DNA from 2 places in the Sedimentibacter sp. MB35-C1 genome. Region 1 is predicted to be linked to the other one. Evidence: riboswitches for the same ligand, from Rfam matches in the RefSeq annotation. Region 1 holds a riboswitch; the other holds the start of a gene.
What was found. A riboswitch is a leader RNA that binds a small molecule or an ion and turns the genes downstream of it on or off. The one in region 1 is predicted to bind glycine.

Region 1 (8,092 bases):
TCTTCAACTGTAGTGTTTCTTTTTAATTCAACAGTTAAGTCTACAACAGAGCCTGTAACTGTAGGAACTCTAAGAGCTATGCCGTCTAATTTTCCTTCTAATTCAGGCAGAACTTTTCCAACAGTCTTTGCCGCACCAGTTGCTGTAGGAACGATGTTCGCTGCTGCTGCACGACCTCTTCTTGCCATAATTCCCTTCTTATGTGAGTTATCATGGATGTTCTGGTCATTTGTGTATGCATGAACAGTTGTCATTAAACCTTTTTCAATTCCAAATGAATCATTTAATACTTTTGCCAGAGGAGCCAGACAGTTTGTTGTGCAGGAAGCTGCTGATATTACAGTTTCAGTTCCGTCAAGTATTTCATGGTTAACATTGTATACGATTGTTTTCAAATCTCCTTTTCCAGGAGCTGACAACAATACTTTTTTAGCTCCAGCTCTGATATGAGCCTGTGCTTTTTCAGCATCATTAAATTTACCTGTGCAGTCTATTACAAGATCAATATCAAGTTCTTTCCAATTGCAGTTTTCAGGATCCTTATTGCTCGATGTAATAATTTCATTTCCATCTACTATCAATGCATTTTCATTGTATGTAATTTTGTCCGTCATAAAGTTTCCGTGAGCTGTATCATATTTCAGCAGATAAGCCAATGTCTCGGCACTTGAATTTGTATTTATTGCCATTACCTTAAAATTGCTATCCTGTGTCATTAGCCTTAATGCAAGCCTTCCGATTCTTCCAAATCCGTTAATTGCTACTTTTACCATATTATCCTCCAATTATAAATATAATTAATTTAGTTATTCTTATCTATAATTCTAATATCCTTTTTGCAGCTGCTTCATCTGTAATAAGGATAAAATTATTATTAAATTTAGAAATTGAATAAATAGCTTCCGCCTTAGAGCTTCCGCCGGCAACACCTACTGCGTTTTTTATTGACCTGAAGTTATCCATGGTTATTCCCACAGAGTTAGTGTGCATTTTTACATTGCCGTCTTTGTCGAAAAAATATCCAAAAGCCTCTGCAGTTAATCTCTCCGACTCAATTATATTAAAAACACGTTTGTCTGATTTTCTTCTTATTGCCATATCTCTGGCATTACCAAGTCCGAAAACCAACAAGTCTATTCGCTGAATGTCTTCAAGAACATCGTTTATAAGCTTATTATTTTTTAATATGCCTAATTCTGTTTCATCCAGATTATCCGGAATGTGCAAAAGCTTGTATGAAGCATCCAGTTTTTCGGCTAAATTAGCAGCAATGGTATTTGCCTGTATCTCAAGTTCCTCGCTTAATCCGCCTCTGGCAGGAAGAACTAAAAGATTTCTAATTCCTTTTTTTCTCTTCATCTGATTGACTACGCACGCCATTGTGGTTCCGCCTGATATTCCTAAAACTGTATCATTTCTTATTAGATCCTTTACAATTTCAGCAGCTTTTTTACCAAGGTCAATAAATGTAAAGCTGTCCTTATCCGCATCTCCGGAAACCACCGCTACTCTTTTAAGTCTTAGCTTTTCCATAAGTTTTAATTCTATTTCAGACAAATTTTTAATATAATAAAATGTATTATGTATATCTGAAAGCAAGCTTAAGCCCATTCCGGTCAAGCTTACTCCGGCAGCCTGAATATCAAGCAAATCCATTTCCTTTAATTTATCAATTTCTGCACGCATAATCCTTTCAGAAATTCCAAGTTTTGCTGATAAGTTTCTTCTGCCAATCGGCTGAAAAGTGCTTATAATTTTAAGAATTTCATATCTCTTCATTAATAAATCAAAAGTTTCAGGAACTATTCTATTTTGTATTTCAAGTATTTTGTTTATATCCATACACCCTCCGGGATATAATATGTCCCATATATGCACTTTGTGTCCCTAGCATCATTTTACCATATTTCTCTTATATTGCAATACTAATTTAAAATTTTTTGAATTTTTAATTTGATAAAAAAAGAAATGTTAAAAAGAAATGTGTTATACTATTACGATTTGTATGCTCAAATATGTTCTACAGTTAAAATTATATCACACTAAATAATTTATGTACAGCAAAAAATAAAAAAGAGCGTACGTAATTGTACGTTCTGATTTATGCTTTATCAAAACCTTCTTCTCATTGAAGATGAAGGTATTCTCATCTCATCTCTGTATTTCGCTACAGTTCTTCTTGAAATTTTTATACCTTCGGCACTTAACATTTCTGCAATCTTTTGGTCACTCATGGGTTTTTGAGAATTTTCTCCGTTAATCAAATTTTGTATTTGAGTCTTAACACTTGTTGATGAAATTCCATCGCCTCCGGTTTCACTAATACTGCTTGCAAAGAAATATTTTAATTCAAACAGTCCTCTTGGCGTCTGAACATATTTTCCGTTTGTTGCTCTGCTTACTGTAGATTCATGCACACCAATATCGTCAGCCACGTCTTTCAACACCAAAGGCTTCAATGCCGTCTTGCCTTCTTCAAAAAATCTTCTCTGAAATTTTAGTATTGATTCAGTAACCTTGTACAATGTCATTCTTCTTTGTTCAATGCTCTTAATAAGCCACATTGATGAATTAAGCTTATCATTTACAAATTTATTTGCTTCCTTGTCGGCCAAATTGTTAATCATGCTTTTATAGTAGCTGCTTATAGTGATCGTAGGAAGATTATTGTCATTTACGATTATTACATATTCATCATTTATTTTTTCTATAGTAACATCAGGAACTATATACCTTATATTATCCGAATCTACAATGAATCCTCTGGACGGCTTTGGTTCAAGCATTTTGATTATGTCACACAGGCCTTGAACTCTCGTAACACTTATTTTTAAATCCTTCGCAATCTTTTGCACCTTGTTTAATGCAATTTCCTCCAGATAATTTTCAGCTATAATATATGCATTCTTATCCTGTATTCCTTTTTCTCTGAGCTGTATCATAAGGCATTCGCTCAAGTTTCTTGCCGCTACTCCAACCGGATCAAAAGTTTGTATCAACCTTAAAATTCTTTCTATTTCTATGACGTCTTCATTCAGCAGCAAGCTTATATCCTGAAGGGAGCATCCCAAGTACCCTTTATTGTCAAGAGACTCTATTATAAATTCACCTATTCTCTTTTCCTTGCTTGTCTTTACAGAAACCCCAAGCTGCACCATAAGATGATCTTTTAAAGACATTTTTTTTGAAGTGTAGCTTTCAAATGATTGCCTTTCATCTGAATCGGTATTTCTCTCATATGCCTTATAACTTAAATCGTCATACCTCTCTGTGACTTCCTTCCAATCGATTTCATCTTTGCTATCGTTTTTATCATAATTAGATTCATCACCCGTATTTTCTGTTGAACCAGATTCCTGATTTTTGCTGTCAGCTGATTCAAGAAAAGGATTTACCTCCAATTGCTTGTATATAAACTCCATTAACTCAACATTGTTGAATTGCAGAATTTGAATAGCTTGTCTCAATTCAGGCGTCATTATAAGCTTTTGAGTTTGTGATAAGTTTAGTTCAAAACCCATTTTCATAATATCACTCCTTGTTGATATCTATTATACCAAGTTTTATTAAAATTTCAATATTTATTATATCATTAAGCAATTATAATTATTGTACATCATTATAATTTGAATTCCTATTATTGCTTCCAGTATATCATTATACCAAAAATTTATTAATTATGCTAAACTAATTTATATTAAATTTAAAATATTACTTGATTTTTATAAATAATGAGTGTATACTGACGTCTAATAAAACATGTTGGATGAAGTTGGCGGAAGATTATAAATTAACCGTCAATGGACATAACTCTGGAGAGACTCACTTGAGCACCGAAGGGGAAAGTTACGTAATGTAATGAAACTCTCAGGTAAAAGAACAGAGATATAAAATACTAGGTATTTTTATTTTTGTTGTTAAAAGAAAGAGACTTCCAAGTCTCTTTTTTGTATTTTCGGCAGAAAGGAAGCCAATATTTTGTGTGAAGCGGTTATGCCCTGACTTTCATCCACAACTAAATATTTGGAGGACATAATGAAAGGTATAATAACAATAATAGGGAAAGACAAAACTGGCATAATTGCCGGCATTTCAACTCTTTTATCAAATTGCAGCATAAATATTCTTGACATTAACCAGACAGTAATGAGAGAGTACTTTACAATGATAATGTTGGTTGATTTAGATAAAATGAACATAGGATTCGCTGACCTGCAGCAGCACCTTAACAAAAAAGGTGATGAATTATGTATGAATATTAGAATACAACGAGAAGATATTTTTGACAAAATGTATGAAATATAAGGAGACAAAATGATTAATTATAAAAATATACTTGAAACCATTAATATGGTTGATAAATTAAAATTTGACATTAGAACTATTACAATGGGAATTTCACTTTTAGACTGTGCAGATACAGATGGTCAAAAATCCAGGAATAAAATATATGATAAAATAACGCGATTATCTGAACATTTTGTTGAAACAGCTGAAAAAACCGAAAAAGAATTTGGTATCCCCATTATAAACAAAAGAATTTCCGTAACTCCCGTTTCATTAATTGCAGGTTCATGCAATGACACCGACTATGTAAAATTTGCACAGACTCTAGACAAAGCTGCAGATACAGCCGGAGTTGACTTCATAGGAGGATACTCTGCTCTAGTTCAAAAAGGGTTTACTAAGGGAGATTTAATCTTAATAAATTCAATTCCTGAAGCTTTGGCTTCAACAGAAAAAGTTTGTTCTTCAATTAACGTAGCTTCAACTAAAGCAGGTATAAATATGGATGCAATAAAGTTAATGGGCAAAATTGTTAAAGATACCGCTTATCTTACAAGAGATAACAACAGCATTGGTTGTGCAAAATTGGTTATATTCGCAAATGCTGTTGAGGACAATCCCTTTATGGCAGGAGCATTTCATGGGCCCGGACAACCTGAAGCTTCAATAAATGTAGGCGTAAGCGGCCCCGGAGTCGTTAAAAACGCACTTGAACAAATAAGGGGTCAGGACTTCACATCAGTATGCGAGACAATAAAGAAAACAGCTTTTAAGCTTACAAGAGCCGGAGAAGTTGTTGCAAAGGAAATTTCACAAATATTGGACATACCATTTGGCATAATGGATTTATCTCTTGCTCCTACTGCAGATATAGGTGATAGTGTTGCAAGAATTCTGGAAGAAATAGGGCTTGAAAGCTGCGGAGCTCACGGTACAACTGCAGCCCTGGCACTGCTAAATGATGCCGTTAAAAAGGGAGGAATTATGGCTTCTTCAAACGTGGGAGGCTTGAGCGGCGCTTTTATACCTGTAAGTGAGGACGAAGGAATGATAAATGCAGTTAACAGAGGTTCTTTGGTCATTGAAAAACTTGAAGCAATGACTTGTGTTTGTTCAGTGGGATTAGATATGATTGCTATACCGGGAGATACAAAAGCAAGCACAATTTCTGCAATAATGGCTGATGAATGTGCCATAGGTGTTATTAATCAGAAAACAACAGCCGTAAGATTAATTCCGGTATACGGAAAAAGCCTAGGCGATACGGCAGAATTTGGAGGTCTGCTGGGCAGAGCACCAATAATGCCTGTAAGTAAATTTTCAAGCGATAAATTCATAGAAAGAGGAGGTAAAATACCTGCTCCGATACACAGCTTTAAAAATTAGAATTATCTATGCAGTGCTTTTCTTCAAATAATATGGGCAGGTGCAAGAAGCACTGCCCATAATGTTAAAAAAGTCCGTCTGCATTACGATGCCTTGCGCAGGACGAACTTTTTCAACAACCTTCCACAGGTATCAACAATCAGATTTTTCTTTAGCAATATACTCATTTTCGGCAAGAATTTCAATTGCCTTATCAATATTTGCATCATTTACTAAAATTATAGGTCCGGTACATCCCATTCCGCTTTCAGCGTAAATTCCGTTTTTCCATAAAAGCTTAACGGCATCTTCCAAGTCCATTATTTCAACACCTGAAATCTGAGAAGTTACCACTTGTTTTTCCGGAGCCTTTATTTCTTCTTCGGCAGGCTTTTTAGAAGATTTAAGCCCGCTTAATATTTCTGTCAGGCCGGCCTTGTGAGCCTTTTCAAATTCCTTTTTAGCTATTTCAAGGCATCCTCCCTTAACCAGCTCAGCAGCAAATTTGATTGCTCCTTCAACCAGCGGCGAACCTGAAGCTCTTGAAATAATAAGAATCAGTTTATCAAAGTTTTCTCCTATTCCGGGGCCGTAGCCATATCCTAATGATTCGTAGCTTCCGCCTGTTGTATAGGAAGAAAAGATTTTTATCATTAAATTTCCTGTCAGCGAATCCATTACCATGACGTCTGCAGAACCTGTTAGAAGGTCATTTCCTCTCATAACAGCACCGCCGTCTGCTCTTTGTGATGCTGCGAAGTTTATGTCGTAACCTTGGTCTTTAAGTTTCTTAAGTGCTATTTCTGTTTGTCTTGCTCCGTCAACATTTAATATACCTACTGTAGGATTTTTTATCCCGCATGCTTTGGCTGTTATTATGCCGTAAATAGCATTTTTAACCATACCTTCCACTTTATCGGTTGAGGATGTTCCTGTTGTTGTTGCTATGAACATCTCTTTTCCTTTTCCGGGAGTTACTACTCTTCCTACTGTTGAAACTCCTATGGGGAATGGATAATGCATCGTTACCGCTGCATCTACTTCTTTGGAATTAAGTAGTGATTCCATGGTTGTATGTGCTTCGTCTTCTGTATTTACAAATGCTGTTTTTACACCTTCTGCTTCTTTTGATCCGATTACGGTAGTATCTATTCCGCTTTTTGCTGCTTTTACTGCTGCTGAATAAATATTATCTTCACCGTGTTCGCTTCCCATGGCAGTAACGGCTACCTTCGGCTTCTGTCCGTATTCTCCGCTAATCAGTGTGTCTGCCAGCTGATCGAACACTTTGCCTATTATTTGTTTTACTTGTTTTTCAGACATATAAATGCCCTCCTATTCTGCCAATAGATTTGAAGCGAAGTTCTTCAGAGCTTCTGCAATAAGTCCTTTTACTTTTTCCTCTGAAATTGTTGACTGCGGTTCTTGTTCTCCTTTATTTGCTTCAATAATAAAGGATACGCCGTCAAACAGGTTTGTCATTCTTCCTAGGAAGAGACTTCCTTTTCCTACTATCATAGTATTTTTTATTTTTCCGTCCATGATATCTTGTCTGCAGAATCCTATGTAAGGAACTCCTGAAGGTATATGTCCTTGTGTAGGTGCCCAGCCAACCATACCATGTTTAGCTGTGAACTCTGCTAATTCTTTTCTCTCCATGTGACCCATTTTTACTGCCAGGGCTCCTATCATCTTGTAGTTTGCCAATGGCACATCTCCTGCTCCTGCTGGTTTTGTTATGTCTGGGTTTTGCATTTCTACTGAGTATTTATCTACATCTGTTATTTTCATGCCTGCTTTTTCTAAGGATGAAACTAATGATGATATAACTGCCTGTGGTGATGATCCTGTTCCTACTGTGTGTTTTCCTACCAGGTCTAGGTTTATTTCGGGGCTTACTCCGTCATTTTTGCTTATGAGTATGGCAAAGCCGCCTAATACGTCTTCTAAAATCGGAAGTCCTTTTTTTATGTGGTCTTTTCCGTTCATTCCAAGTTTTGCTGTGCATCCACCGGCGGATACTACAACGTTGTTGAATACTCCTGCTTTTACTAATGCTGCTGCTTCTATCAGCGCATGGGTCGGTCCTGCACAGAATCCTCTTGTGTCTGATCCTGTTGCATTTACAAATCCTGCTACTTCTGCGCAGGCTTTTGCAAAGTTTCCTCCGCCTCTTTGGTTCATATCTCCGCATGCTTCTTCGCAGCAGTCTATTACATAGTCTATTTCTTCTTTGTTTATGTCGTTTTTGTATGTGAGGTTTAATAATGCAAGTACGTTTGATGCTTTTGATACTAAGTTTTCCATCATTACATGGGCGCTTAGGTTAACGTCTATGTCGTGTGCTCTTTTTACGCAGCCTACTAGTTTGCCGTCGTTGTATAATGGTTCTGAATGTTCTTCATCAACGTATTTTTTTATTGTTTCTGCTTCTTCTCCC
Region 2 (8,092 bases), 1.5 Mb from region 1:
CATTGTGCCTCCAATTACATCACCTATTGCATATACTCCTTCCGCTGAAGTCATATATTTTTCGTCAACCTTTATTCCTTTTTTATCATATTTTATTCCTGCAGCTTCAAGGTTTAATCCATCTATATTAGGTTTCCTTCCGGCAGCTGACAGCAAGTAATCACACTGAACTTCAAAGATTCCCTTTCCGCTATCAACCGTCAACTTAAGTCCTTCTTCTGCTTTATGTACTTCTTTCAGTGCAGAGCCTGTCAAAATTTTTATGCCTTGTTTTTTCATATAAACAGCCAATTTTTTAGACAGTTCATCATCAAGTCTGTACAATATTTTAGGCAGGAATTCTATTATCGTTACTTGAGACCCCAGAGCAGCAAATATTCCGGCAAATTCGGCTCCTACAACGCCTCCGCCTAATATGGCCAAACTTTTAGGAACTTCTTCAAAGTTTAATATCTCATCACTTGTTATAACGCCTGGCAAATCAATTCCGGTGACAGGAACTGATGATGAAACCGAGCCTGTAGCTATAATAATATTTGATAATGTTATTTCTTCGACACTGTTTTCACTTATTACTTCTAATACATTTTTTCCTTTAAATGAAGCTCTTCCTTTTATTACTTCTATTGAGTTTGCTTTTAACAGTTTATCAATACCTGATACAAGTTTGCTGACAACTTCATCTTTTCTCTTTTTAGCTTTTGGCATATCAAATGAGTAATTTCCCATTGCTATTCCATACTCTTCAATACTCTTTAATGATTTAACTGTTTCTGCATTCTTATAAAAGGATTTTGTTGGTATACACCCACTGTTCAGGCATGTTCCACCAAGTCCGGTCTCTTCTATAACCGTCACCTTAGCTCCAAGCTGTGCGGCCTTTATAGCCGCTTCATAGCCTCCTGGGCCCGCACCGATAATAACCAAATCTCTATTCATTCTACACCTGCTTATTATAGCGAAGTACAGGCTTCCTTGCGGCTTGAGCTTCATTAAGCCTGGAAACTACTGTTGTATGCGGAGCATTTTTTACTACGTCCGGATCATTTTCTACTTCATCAGCAATCTGTATCATAGCCCCTATGAACTGATCCAATGTTTCCTTTGTTTCACATTCTGTTGGCTCTATCATCATTGCCTCAGAAACAATTAACGGAAAATAAACTGTAGGAGGATGGTATCCGAAATCCAGAAGCCTCTTAGCTATATCCAGAGTGGTTACACCGCGTTCTTTCTGTAAATCGCCTGACAACACACATTCATGCATACATTCTCTGTCAACAGGCAGGTAGTATCTTCCTTTGAGTTTTGATGCAATATAGTTTGCATTGAGCACTGCATTTTCAGCTACAGCCCTTAATCCTTCCGGACCTTGTCCCCTGATATAAGCATAGGCTTTCACATAAACTCCAAAATTTCCATAGAATGATCTTACCTTTCCTATAGACAGCGGTCTGTCATAATCGAAGACGTACTCATTTTCTTTCTTAGCAACAACTGGAACAGGCAGGAAAGCGCTAAGATGCTCCTTAACCCCTACCGGTCCAGATCCAGGTCCTCCTCCGCCATGAGGTGTACTGAATGTTTTGTGAATGTTGAAATGAACTACATCAAATCCCATATCTCCAGGTCTGGTAACGCCAAGAATTGCATTTGCATTCGCTCCGTCATAGTACATAAGCCCGCCTGCTTCATGCACTATCTCAGATATCTTCAATATATTTTCATCAAACAAACCAAGCGTATTAGGATTTGTCAGCATAAGCCCTGCCACTTTATCACTCATAACAGTTTTTAGGGATTCTAAATCAACTAAACCCTTATCATTTGACTTAACTTCAACTGTCTCAAACCCTGCAACTACTGCTGAAGCAGGATTTGTTCCATGGGCTGAATCAGGAATAATTATTATATTTCTTTTTTCGTCGCCTCTACTTCTGTGATATGCCTTTATTATCATAAGGCCCGTCAGCTCTCCGTGAGCTCCTGCCGCAGGCTGAAGAGTACATTTGTCCATTCCCGAAATTTCTGAAAGCATGCCATCAAGCTCGTATATCACCTGCATAGCTCCTTGTGAAATTTCTTCCGGCTGATATGGATGAATTTTTGAAAATCCGTCAAATCTTGCTACTACTTCGTCTACCTTTGGGTTATACTTCATTGTACAGCTTCCCAGAGGGTAGAACCCTGTATCTACACCGTGGTTTCTCTGCGAAAGTTGTGTGAAATGACGTACCGCATCAAGTTCACTTACCTCAGGCAGTTCAGGAGATTTTTCTCTTAAATATTCATTACCAATAAGTTCTTCCATTTCTAAAGAAGGAACATCACATTCAGGCAGAGAATATGCTTTTCGCCCTTCTCTGCTTAATTCAAATATCAAGGGTTGATGTTTTAGCATATTATTCTGCCGCCTTTCTAATAAAATTATCTATTTCACTTTTTGTACGTTTTTCTGTTACAGCCAAAAGCCAGCCGTCTTTTAGTTCTGGATAATCTTTTGCCAGTTCATAGCCTCCGATAATGTTGTATTTCAGTAGGTCTTTGTTAAGGCTTGCTACATCTTTCTCGCTCTTTACCGTAAATTCCTTAAAGAATGGCTTAGAAAATACGGAACTGAATTTTCCCGTTCCAATTAATTCATTATATGTATAATGCGCTTTCTGTACGCAAAGGTTGGCAACTTCCTTTAATCCTTCTTTTCCCATAAGCGTTAGGTAAATAGCGGCAGTCAAAGCATTTAATGATTGATTTGAGCAAATGTTAGAAGTCGCTTTTTCCCTTCTTATGTGCTGTTCTCTCGTCTGTAGTGTAAGAACGAAGCCTCTGTTCCCATCCTTATCAACAGTCTCTCCTACAATTCTGCCAGGCAATTTTCTCATAAGTTTTTTTGTAACTGCTATGAATCCTAGGTAAGGTCCGCCGAAGCTTAGTGGATTTCCCAGTGACTGTCCATCGCCTACAGCTATGTCAGCTCCCAATTCCCCAGGGCTTTTCAGCAATGCCAACGATATTGGATCAGCACTGGCTATTAGCAGGCTCTTATTTTCATGAGCTATATCTGCTATATCTTTTATATTTTCAATAATTCCAAAGAAGTTAGGGCTCTGAATAATTACAGCGGCCGTGTTTTCATTAATTTTATTTTTTAAATCATCCAAATCAATTTGTCCGTCTTTATATCCGACAGCAGTTACCGTAATATCTCTAAACTGCGCGTATGTCTTAAGCACTTTTATACTTTCAGGATGAGCATTTGATGCAATTATAACCTCGGATCTCTTCGTAGCTTCGCATGCCATGATTGCTGCCTCTGTCAATGCAGTAGCACCATCATACAACGAAGCATTTGCAACAGGAAGGCCTGTCAATTCGCTTATCAACGTCTGATATTCAAAAATGGCCTGCAGTGTCCCCTGACTTATTTCTGGCTGATATGGAGTATACGCTGTATAAAACTCCTGGCGTGAAATTAAGTGATCTATAACCGCCGGAATATAATGGTCGTAGGCACCTGCACCTAAAAAGCATGTATAGTCATCAAGATTACAGTTTTTATTTGCTAATAACTTCATCTTCTCTACAAGCTCCATTTCAGATACCGCCTCTGGAATATCCAAATTTGTTTTTAGCATTACCGACTGAGGAACTGACTTGAATAGAGACTCGATACTATCATATCCCATTTCTTTAAGCATCTGCTCTTGGTCATTATTAGTATTTCCTATATATCTTGTCATTCGTTCCTCCTTACTCGCATATTTTTTCGTAGTCTTCTGACGTAAGCAGAGATTGTGTTTCATCTGGATTGGACATTTCTATAACAGCAAACCATGCATCGTACGGTGATTCATTTATCTTTTCTGGGCTGTCTGCAAGCTCTTCATTGACTTCAACTATAGTGCCTGAAAGCGGAGCATAAACATCTGATGCAGCCTTTACTGATTCAAGAACTACAAATTGGTCTCCCTTTTCAACAGTTGCACCCACTTCAGGAAGTTCAGCGTACACCACTTCACCCAAATGATCCTGAGCATAATCTGTTATACCTATATAAGCCTTGCTTCCTTCTACTTTCACCCATTCATGTGATTCTACATATTTTAATTCCTTTAATAATTTCATAATGCCCTCCATTATTTTTATATTTTCATTATTTTTTATATTTTTTTGTATAAAATGGCTTTTTAATAACTTCAGCTTTTACATTTTTATTTCTTATGACAATCTCAATAGGTGTTTTTTCCTTTGCATATTCTGCATCTACTAATGCAAGACCTATATTTTTCTTCAAAGTAGGCGAATAGCTCCCTGTAGTTACATAGCCTATTTTTTTACCGTCTGAGTGCACTTCGTATCGATTCCTTGGAATTCCCCTTCCAAGCATTTCAAATCCCACAAGTTTCCTTTTTAATCCTGATGCCTTTTGCTCTGATAAGGTATTCCTTCCTATAAAATTATTCTTTGATAATTTTACGCAAAAACCCAGGCCAGCCTCCAGAGGCGTTACATCTTTATCTATTTCGTGACCGTATAAAGGAAGAGCCGCTTCAAATCTCAATGTATCTCTTGCTCCCAGTCCCACCGGAACTATTCCGTTTTCCTTTCCTGCCTCAAGAAGCATATCCCACATCTTAGGCCCTTCGGAAGAAGCGAAGTAAAGTTCAAACCCATCTTCTCCGGTATATCCTGTTCGTGATAACAAAGCACTTATTCCACCAACATTCACGTCGCTTTTAAAATGATAAAATTCTATTTCGTCTAAATTTTCATTTACAAGCTTCTGTAAAATCGCTTGTGCTTCAGGCCCTTGAAGAGCAAGCTGAGCATAATCAAGCGATACGTTTTTAATTTTTATATTCCCTAACGCATTATTATTCAACCACTCATAATCCTTTTCAGTGTTCGAAGCGTTAACAACAAGCAAATAATCAGTACTGCTGTATTTGTACACCAGCAAATCATCTACTACTCCACCATCTTCATAGCACATTGTTGTATATGCTATCTGATTATCCGCAAGAACAGAAATATCATTAGTAACAATCATTTGCAGATATTTTTCCGCATCTTCACCTTTGACTGTTATCTCTCCCATATGAGACACATCAAACAATCCCGCCTTACTTCTAACTGCCTCATGCTCCAAAATTATCCCCGAATATTCCACAGGAAGATTCCAACCGCCAAAGTCAATTATTTTACCCTTTAATTCTAAATGCTTTTCATATAATGGTGTCGTTTTCACTAAATCACTCCTTTTCAATTATTCATTTGACATATAATAATGCCTAAAATAAAAGACAGCGATAATAACCAATGTCATTACCTCTGTCTTAATCTTTGTTATTCAGAGAATTGTCCAAGCTTCATCCTTTTGCCTGAAAGTTTCATCGCACTCGACACGTGCGACTTGCTTCTTCGGCTCCCCCTTCGGGGTCTCTCCAAAGCTTTTCATACAATTATACTTGCGTATTTTTATTCTTACTGATAAACCTTTATTTGTTACTTTTAACCATATTATAAAACTTTAATTCCAAAGAGTCAACAGTTTTTGTATCGTGAAAAAAACTACTTTTAAGAGAGCTATTGTCCGCATATTTATGATAACTTTATATCAATATATACTTCTTGACTTTTATCTGCTAAACTATTATTATTTTATATATATCAATATATGGAGTGGAAAATGAATATTTTAATAACATATGCAGGCAATAACAGCACTACTTCAGAATGCGCGAAGTTACTGTCTGAAAAACTTCCTGGTTCTCATGTAGTAAATTTAACTAAAGAAAGCCCGGACATATCTGGCTATGATACCATTATAATAGGAAGTTGTATAAGATTTAACAACATACATTCTTCAGTAGTAAATTTTATCAGACATAACTTAGAAGTACTTATGAAAAAAAACACTGCCATATATTTGTGTTGCGGTTTCCCAGAAAAAGCTAATCAATACCTACTTCATAATTTCCCAAAGAAACTATTGAACAAATCCATATCAATCCAATGCTTCGGAGGAAAATTAAAAGTTAAGCCCCATAAATTGTTTGATCGATTAATTATTAAAACCGTTCAAAAAAATTTCAAATTAGAAAGCCGAAAATTTACAGAAATAGATTACGAAAGTATACAGACAATGGCAAGTGATATATTACAATCAAAAAAATAAGAATGGCATTTTTAAGTTGCCATTCTTATTTTTAGTGTTATCTAAAGTCATTATTGTTGTTATTGTTTCTGTTGTTATTGTTTCTGTTGTTATTGTTTTGATTATTATTATTTTGATTATTGTTTTGATTGTTATTTTCGCGGTTATCAAATCTATTGTTCTCACGATTGTTTAACCTGTTGTTGTTTTTGTTTTCAAATCTGTTGTTATTGTTTTTGTTATTATTTTTGTTTTCGAAATTATTGTTATTCTTGTTTTCAAATCTGTTGGTTTCATTCTTATTTTGGAAATTATTATTCATTCGCTTCATCTGCTCCCTTAAGTTTTGTTGGCTGTCTAATTTTGACTGTTCTTCCCAATTCAATAACAATGAATCGTTATTTGAATTTTTGCTATTATTGTTCGTAATGATCGATCACCTTCAATCAACATATTAAAGACAGTTATTACAATTTGCTGCCTCAAATATATTATTAACATTTGGCGATGAATTATTTATCCTTTTTATTGAATTCAAAGTATTTTTTTACAATAAATCTAACTGCAAAAATGATACATTGCAATTCCGGCAGCTATGGTTAAGTTTAGGGAGTCTATCCTGTCGGTATGCTTTATAAACACACTTGTACCTGCAGAAGAAAAGCTTGAATCCAGTCCTGTGGATTCATTTCCAAAAACAAGAGAAAACAGCTCGTTTTCATCATGCCTAACATCCTTTAGTGTCTTTGCTCCGTCCAACATAAATGTATAAATTCTTCTATTATTATACGCATCTTTATATTCATCAAAACTATCAAAATATTTAAAATTTATTCTGAACAGAGAACCCATCGAAGCTCTGACCACTTTTGGATCAAATATATCGACGCCGGGACTTATAACTGCCAGGTTGCTCAACCCAAAACCTGTCAGCGTTCGTATAATTGTTCCCATATTTCCCATATTTCCCGGATTAACCAGAACTAGATGCGAAGCTTCTGCATTCAACCGGCATTGGTATTTGGAAAACACACCAACAACAAAATTATTTTCCTTGTCACTTATTCGTCTTATCGCTTTATCGGCAACTTCTGTCTTCACGCCGTACCTTCTGCAAATTTCAAAAATATCGGCATCCGATTCCGATTTATAATTAGAGCTAACCAGCACCTTTACAACTGCTTCAGGCCGGAATTTTATCAGTTCAACGGTTGGAAACATACCAAATGTATATGAATGCTCAAAGCCCTTTTTATACGCTTTTATATCCATTTAATTCTCCTTAAATTAGAGCAAAAGTCTTCAATAAATATATAAACATGAATATAGTCAAAGGACATATCATAGTAGTAACAAATACAAGCTGTCCGGCCAATTCATAGTTACAATCATATTGCTGCGCCATTGTATAGCTTGAAACAGCACATGACGGAGCAGACATGCTTAGTAGCGCTCCAAGTTCAACATCCCTAAAGCCAAGCAATACTGCGGCAATAAGTATAATTGCCGGAAATAGTATAAGTCTGCCAAATGCGGCAAAATATATATGCCTTATATTTTTTGATAAATTTTTGATTTCAATCTCACCGCCAAGCACCATCAAAGCAAGCGGCGTAGCCATTCCTGCTACATCAGACACCACATTTTCCACAAAACCCGGAAGCCTTATGCCAAAAATAGAAAATACGATGCCAAGAACAGAACCTATTATTAACGGATTCTTAACTATATTTACGGCAGTATCTAATAAATTACTCTTTACTTCTGAATACCAGTCCAATATTACTACGGCCAGAAAATTAAACAACGGTATTATTACTGCAGTAAGGCTTGTAACAACTTCCAGGTTAGCATCTCCAAAAATATTCTTGCTGAGCGTAACACCGAAAAGCACAAAGTTGCTTCTATATATGGCCTGTATTATTACGCCGCGGT

Region 2: linked by a shared signal. The riboswitch ahead of gcvT (glycine cleavage system aminomethyltransferase GcvT) and the one ahead of RBQ61_RS12155 (ACT domain-containing protein) in region 1 are both predicted to bind glycine.

What each region holds. Positions count from the first base shown of each region.
Region 1 is NZ_CP133188.1:2,537,495-2,545,586, forward strand. Features, by position in the region: gene gap (type I glyceraldehyde-3-phosphate dehydrogenase) at 1-773, opposite strand, end outside; gene RBQ61_RS12145 (sugar-binding transcriptional regulator) at 817-1,842, opposite strand; gene rpoN (RNA polymerase factor sigma-54) at 2,112-3,527, opposite strand; glycine riboswitch at 3,803-3,893, shown strand; gene RBQ61_RS12155 (ACT domain-containing protein) at 4,036-4,305, shown strand; gene RBQ61_RS12160 (PFL family protein) at 4,315-5,673, shown strand; gene grdD (glycine/sarcosine/betaine reductase complex component C subunit alpha) at 5,806-6,975, opposite strand; gene grdC (glycine/sarcosine/betaine reductase complex component C subunit beta) at 6,988-8,092, opposite strand, start outside.
Region 2 is NZ_CP133188.1:1,087,359-1,095,450, reverse strand. Features, by position in the region: gene lpdA (dihydrolipoyl dehydrogenase) at 1-939, opposite strand, end outside; gene gcvPB (aminomethyl-transferring glycine dehydrogenase subunit GcvPB) at 941-2,401, opposite strand; gene gcvPA (aminomethyl-transferring glycine dehydrogenase subunit GcvPA) at 2,403-3,740, opposite strand; gene gcvH (glycine cleavage system protein GcvH) at 3,751-4,125, opposite strand; gene gcvT (glycine cleavage system aminomethyltransferase GcvT) at 4,154-5,248, opposite strand; glycine riboswitch at 5,360-5,458, opposite strand; gene RBQ61_RS04995 (flavodoxin domain-containing protein) at 5,690-6,178, shown strand; gene RBQ61_RS04990 (hypothetical protein) at 6,216-6,479, opposite strand; gene RBQ61_RS04985 (TrmH family RNA methyltransferase) at 6,716-7,429, opposite strand; gene RBQ61_RS04980 (AEC family transporter) at 7,440-8,092, opposite strand, start outside.